2 regions of the Stenotrophomonas sp. YJH_SMC_46 genome follow, and region 2 is predicted to be linked to the other one. Evidence: riboswitches for the same ligand, from Rfam matches in the RefSeq annotation. Region 2 holds a riboswitch; the other holds the start of a gene.
The links. Region 2 has a riboswitch for thiamine pyrophosphate ahead of thiC (phosphomethylpyrimidine synthase ThiC). Riboswitches for the same ligand answer to the same signal wherever they lie in the genome.

Region 1 (3,362 bases), on a different contig from region 2:
ACGAAGCGGCCACCGGCCAGCCACTGCCAGTCGTCACCGAAGCTGATCCGGTCCAGCGCGAAGAAGGCGGTCTGGCGGCTGTCCAGGCGACGTGCGGACGGGCCGGGCATCTTCGGCGACGGCTCGAACACCGGCACCGGTGCCTCGTGGATGTTGGTGGTGCCGACGTACTCGTTGACGCTCGGGCGCCTGTCCACGGTGCGGCGGAAGTAGTCGGCGCCGAGGGTCAGCTCATGGCCGACGCTGCCGGTCTCGAAACGGCCACGCAGCTCGGCACGGGCCTGCTGGTTGCGGCGGGTATCGTCCGGGCTGCGGTAGTCGTAGACGTCGTAGTCGCCGTTGGGCGCGAAGTAGTTGCCCGGCACGCTGCCATCGGCGCATTGCACGGCGTAGTAGCAACCGTAGGCGAAGGCGACGTTGTCATCGATCACCGACCGGCTGTGGCCGACCGACACGCGGGACTGCCAGGCGTCGTTGAAATCGTAGGTGTGCAGCGCGGTGATGTTGGTGCTGGCAATATCCACCGGGCGCTGCCACGGCTGGTAGCCGAGCAGGTGCTCGCGGTCGACACCGCGCGGCAGGTCACGCGCGCCCAGCAGCTGGTAGCCGGACACCGAACGTTGCGAACTGGTCTGGTAATTGGCGTCCACCTCCAGCTTGCCGCGTTCGCCGATCAGCCAGTCGGCCGCGAGCGAGTAGAAATTGCGGCGGCCATCGGCGTGCTCGACATAGGAATTGCTGGAATCCCACGCGGCATTCAGGCGCAGGCCGAAGCGCGGGGTGATCCAGTGGCCGACATCGACGGCGACGTAGCGCGAGCCTTCCGAATCGGTGCCGAGCGTGGCGGTGCGCACTTCGGCCGGGCGCTTGCCGATGTAGTTGATGATGCCACCCGGTGCCATCACGCCTGCGGCCAGGCCGGCTTCACCCTTGAGGATCTCAACCGACTGCACGTTCTCCAGCGCCAGGCGCTGTTCGCCGGCGATGGACAGGCCGTTGAAGCGGTAGCCGGTGGCGGCGTCCAGCGCGAAGCCACGGATGGCGATGTTCTGGTAGTAGCCCACAGGTGCATACGCATCACCCAGCGAGGCATCGTTGCTGGCCAGCTCGGACAGCGAACGCACCTGGCGGCGATCGAGGTAGTCGCGCTCGAGCACGTTCACCGAGGCCGGCGTGTCCTTCCAGCTGCCGCCACCGAAGGCGTTCACGCGCGAGGTATCGGCCTTCGGTTTGCCGGCCTGCACGCGTACCGCTGCCAGTTCGGTGGGCGAGCGCTCGGCGCCGGTGGCAGCCGCATCGGGGGACGCCTCGGCCTCGCTGGCGTGCAGCGGCAGCGCGGCGCAGAGGGCGAGGGAGAGCAGGGTGGGGCGAAGGCAGCGGTTCATTCGATTCGTCTTCGGACAACAAGGGAGACGAAGCGACGGCGCGCAGGTGCACCGGCCCATGACGGGGGTGTGGCTGCGGCTCAAAGCTCCCTACGCCGGTGCAAACCGGATCAGGTTCCAAGGGACTCTCTCAGCCTGGCAGATCCAGGCACCCCCGCTTCAGGTGACCATTTCACTACAAATGGTACGGATTTGCGAGCCGGTGCCCTTCAGGCTGCCGCGTGCAGCGCCTGCAGCAGTGCCTGTCCCGGCGCGCTGTGGAACCACGCCGGGTGCCCCAGCATGAAGGGCCGCCACGCTACATCGGCATTCGCGGTCGAGCCGGTGACACCTTCGAAGTACTCCACTTCGGACAGTGCGAAGTCGAAATGGACCATCGGCAGCAGGTCGGCCAGCAGGTGCACGCGTGCCGCCGACAGCGGCAGTACCTGGCGGTAGCCGTCGAGCAGGGCCAGCGCGATATCGATGCGCACCGCCTCCATGCCGCGCTCCAGCTCCAGCCACGCCACCGCGTTGCGCTCGATCGCGGTGGCGAGGTCGAACAGTGCGCTGGTGGGCGAGGCCAGGCCGAAATCCAGCACGGTGCTGATCTGCCCATCGCGCCACAGCAGGTTGGAAACATGCCAGTCGTTGTGGGCCCACAGCCGCGGCTCGTCGCGCAGGCGCTTGGCCAGGCCGGCATGCCACGGCAACACGTCACGCTGCAGCTGCGCTTCCCACTGAATGCGCGCGAGATAGCGGGCCAGCCCGGGGCGCTCGTGCAGTCCTGCCTTGATGGCCGCGACCGGATCGTCGCTGCGGATCAGATCATCGCGCGCGACCAGCACATGGGTACTGCGCTGGGGCGCGTGGTAGCTGGCGGCGGCACGGTGCAGCTGCGCGAGTGCGCGCCCGGCTTCGCGGGCCTGTGCAACGTCGGTCAGCAGCGACCACGATACGGCATTACGGTACAGATCCTCGCCGACGCCAACCGCATGCAGCTCGAAGGTCCATTCGCCATGCTCGACGGCGCTGTGGCCATCGGCCGCTGGCAGCACCTGCACCACCGGCACGCCCGCTGCGGCGAGATGGGCGATGAAGTGGTGTTCTTCTTCCAGGCAGGCCGCACTGCGCACGCTGTGGTGGTGGCGCTTGATGAACAGCGCGCCGTCCACGCCGTCGACGATGGCGGCGGCCGACAGCGGTCGGGGGCTGTGCCAGCGCGGTTGGCTGTGCTCGCCCAGCTGCGGGTAACGCTGGCGCAGCCACGCGATGTCCGCCGCGCTGATCGGTGGCCAGTCGGCAGCGACCTCGTCGTTGTTGAGGCCCTGCACGCGGTGGGAAGAAGAATTCATGCCGCAGCCCCGGTGGGGAAAGTCACATCCAAGGCTGCGCATTCAACGCCATGCACGCGGCCAACGCAAACGGGCGGGTCGTCGACCCGCCCGTCCGTGCATCAGCTGCGGTGATGCCGCCGCGCGGCCTACCAGCCGCGATGGCGGCCGCGGTCGTGGTAGTAGCGGTTGTCGTAGTAGCGCTCGCGCTGCCAGCGACGGTCGTCACCGCGGTCGTAGTAGCCGCTGCGGTAGTAGCCACGGTCGTAACGGCGATCGTAGCGGTCGTCGTAACGGCGATTGTCGTAGTAACGACGGTCGCGGCGGTCGGAGGTGGTCAGGTTGCCGATCGCGCCGCCGGCCACGGCGCCGCCCACGGTGGCGGCAGGATCACCGTTGGAGAGCAGGTTGCCGGCCACGCCACCGACCACGGCGCCGACCAGGGTGCGCTTGTCCTTCCTCGACATCGCGCTGGCATCGCTGACCACGGCGACACCGGCCACCAGTGCCAGAGCCATCGCCAGACCACGGAAGCTGAGTGTGGAAGTACTGAGCATGTTCGTTCTCCTGTGAGGTGCATGCCACACTGGGCAGGGAGGGCGCGGGCGCCCCGGCTGCCGTGGTGTCCACGCTGGCGTTCCAACATTGCCGGAACATTGCCTGG
Region 2 (3,362 bases):
TGGGCGCCCAACAGCCAGGCCGAAGGATGACGGCGGGCAATGGCCAGCCAACGGGTGGTGATGGCAACAGGCATGGCGTCCTTTCCCCAGGGAGATGGGCGGAGGATAGCCGGGAGCGGCGTGATGAGCGGTAGTGCCGGCCGCTGGCCGGCACCCCCGCTTCCGCGTCACCCCTGGCGATAGACCTCGGCACCGGCCGCGCGGAACTCCGCCGACTTCTCCTTCATGCCGGCTTCGGCGTAGTCACGCACATCCTGGGTGATCTTCATCGAACAGAAGTGCGGGCCGCACATCGAGCAGAAGTGGGCCAGCTTGTGCGCATCCTTCGGCAGCGTCTCGTCATGGAATTCCTTGGCCTTCTCCGGATCCAGGCCAAGATGGAACTGGTCTTCCCAGCGGAACTCGAAGCGCGCCTTGCTCAGCGCGTTGTCGCGCACCTGCGCGCCCGGATGGCCCTTGGCCAGGTCGGCCGCATGCGCGGCAATGCGATAGGCCATGATGCCGTCGCGCACGTCCTGGCGATTGGGCAGGCCGAGGTGCTCCTTCGGCGTCACGTAGCAGAGCATCGCCGTGCCGAACCAGCCGATCATCGCCGCACCGATCGCGCTGGTGATGTGGTCGTAGCCCGGCGCGATGTCGGTGGTCAGCGGGCCCAGCGTATAGAACGGTGCTTCGCCACACTCGCGCAGCTGCTTGTCCATGTTTTCCTTGATCAGCTGCATCGGCACGTGGCCGGGGCCTTCGATCATGGTCTGCACATCGTGTTTCCAGGCGATCTTCGTCAGCTCGCCCAGTGTTTCCAGCTCACCGAACTGCGCGGCGTCGTTGGCATCGGCGATGCAGCCCGGGCGCAGGCCGTCACCCAGCGAGAAGGTCACGTCGTACGCCTTCATGATCTCGCAGATGTCTTCGAAGTGCGTGTAGAGAAAATTCTCCTTGTGGTGCGCCAGGCACCACTTGGCCATGATCGAGCCACCACGGCTGACAATGCCGGTCACGCGCTTGGCGGTGAGTGGCACGTAGCGCAGCAGCACGCCAGCGTGGATGGTGAAGTAGTCCACGCCCTGCTCGGCCTGCTCGATCAGCGTGTCACGGAAGATTTCCCAGGTAAGTGCTTCGGCACGGCCGTCGACCTTCTCCAGTGCCTGGTAGATCGGCACGGTACCGATCGCCACCGGCGAGTTGCGGATGATCCACTCGCGGGTCTCATGGATGTGCTTGCCGGTGGACAGGTCCATCACCGTATCACCGCCCCAGCGGATCGCCCACACCAGTTTCTCCACTTCCTCGGCAATGCCCGAGGACACTGCGCTGTTGCCGATGTTGGCGTTGATCTTGGTCAGGAAGTTGCGGCCGATGATCATCGGCTCGCTTTCCGGGTGGTTGATGTTGTTGGGCAGCACCGCGCGGCCGCGTGCGATCTCGTCGCGCACGAATTCGGGTGTGATCACCTTCTGGATTGAAGCACCGAACGACTCGCCCGGGTGCTGCTGCAGCAGGCCGGCATCGCGGACCGCGTCGAGCCGCTGGTTCTCGCGGATGGCGACGAACTCCATTTCCGGCGTGATGATGCCGCGCCGCGCATAGTGCATCTGGGTGACGTTCGCGCCGGCTCGCGCACGGCGTGGCAGGCTGCGCGCAGGAAATCGCACCGCATCGAGCTTCGGGTCATGCTCGCGGTCGCGGCCGAACGAAGAACTCAGTCCTTCGAGCTGTTCGGTATCGCCGCGTTCCTCCACCCAGCCGCGGCGCAGCGCCGGCAGGCCTGCGGACAGATCGATGCGTACGCCAGTATCAGTGTAGGGGCCGGACGTGTCGTAGACCGTGACCGGCGCATTCTCTTCGCCGCCGAACAGGGTCGGCGTGCGGGCCAGCGCGATCTCGCGCATCGGCACCAGCAGATCCGGGCGCGAGCCGGCCACGTGTATCTTGCGCGATCCGGGAATGGGCCGGGTCACGGATTCGGAGAGTTGCTGGGCCTGTTGCTGCAGGGCGGAGAGCTGTGCGTTCATCGGGCATCGTCCAGGAAGGTCAGGGACGAAGCGGCGGCGCACTGCTGCCGCTCCCGGACGGTCCTTGGGCGGAATCCGGGCACGGCTGCACTGCAAAGCTTCCCTACGCCGGTATGAGCCGGATCAGGTTCCAAGGGACTGTCTCAACCGTGGCCACATGGCCCGGTACCCCCGCTTCTTGGTGTGCATTAGAGCATAGAACGTGCTGTAGCCCATGGCTGTTCCATCCACGCACGGCGTGGATCCGCTGTTTCTGTATTAACAGAACCGTGACATCGCATTCAGTAACGTGCACGCGCATCGTGCCGCTGCGGCCGGTGTTTCCTCGCCGCCTTCGCGGCCCCTGCCCGGTCTGTGCTGCATGTCGCCGGCCCCTCGCAGCAAGCTCTGCTCGCTCCCCTCAATCCCTTGATCGGAGAAGCCCCTTCATGGTGTTTCGCGTTTCCATTGCACTGGTTCTGCTGCTGGTGCTGCTCGCCGGTGTTGCACCCGGTCCCTTCAACACCGTGGTCCAGTCGATGCTGGCCGAGGTCATCCGCAGTGTCGGCTGGCTGTACCTGCTGGTCGTGTTCCTGGCGCTGGTGTTCCTGATGTACCTGGCCTTCGGCCGCTTCGGCAACCTGCGCATCGGTGGCGAAGATGCCGAGCCCGAGTTCTCGCGTGCCAGCTGGATGTCGATGCTGTTCGCTGCCGGCATGGGCATCGGCCTGGTGTTCTGGGGCGCCGCCGAGCCCATTTCGCACTTCAGCAAGCCACCGGAGGGGCTGGCGCCCGAAAGCATGGACGCCGCGCGCGCCGCCATGCGCTATGCGTTCTTCCATTGGGGCCTGCACCCGTGGGCGATCTACGCGCTGATCGGCCTGGCCATGGCCTGGTTCCAGTTCAACCGCAACGGCCGTGGCCAGATCAGCGATATGTTGCAACCGATCATCGGCCGTCACCATCGTGGCTGGATCGGGCATATGGTCAACATCTCCGCGGTCGTCGCCACCGCGGTTGGCGTGGCTACAGCACTGGGCTTCGGCACGGTACAGATCGCGGCCGGCGTGGAACGCGTGTTCGGCGTGCAGGCGGGCGTGCCGCTGCAGCTGACCATCATCGCAGTGGCTTTCGTACTGTACATGGCGTCCACGCTCAGCGGCGTCGGCCGCGGCATGAAATGGCTGTCCAACTTCAACCTTGCATTGGCTGCACTGCTGCTCGCGCTGGTGCTGGTACTCGGCCCGACTGGCGCGATCTTCAACACCTTCACGACGACGTTGGGCTCCTATCTCAATCAGCTGGTGACGATGAGCCTGCGCATGTCACCGTTCTCGTCCAGCACCTGGGTCGCGGACTGGACGATCTTCT

Region 1: it holds a riboswitch for thiamine pyrophosphate, as region 2 does, so the genes downstream of both, AC5P8C_RS16740 (TonB-dependent receptor) here and thiC (phosphomethylpyrimidine synthase ThiC) in region 2, are expected to answer to the same signal.

Annotation. Positions count from the first base shown of each region.
Region 1 is NZ_JCAFTO010000005.1:227,103-230,464, forward strand. It holds gene AC5P8C_RS16740 (TonB-dependent receptor) at 1-1,385, opposite strand, end outside; TPP riboswitch at 1,456-1,551, opposite strand; gene AC5P8C_RS16745 (phosphotransferase enzyme family protein) at 1,595-2,719, opposite strand; gene AC5P8C_RS16750 (glycine zipper 2TM domain-containing protein) at 2,848-3,255, opposite strand.
Region 2 is NZ_JCAFTO010000002.1:713,962-717,323, reverse strand. It holds gene AC5P8C_RS08270 (ion channel) at 1-74, opposite strand, end outside; gene thiC (phosphomethylpyrimidine synthase ThiC) at 168-2,012, opposite strand; TPP riboswitch at 2,095-2,195, opposite strand; gene AC5P8C_RS08260 (BCCT family transporter) at 2,441-3,362, shown strand, end outside.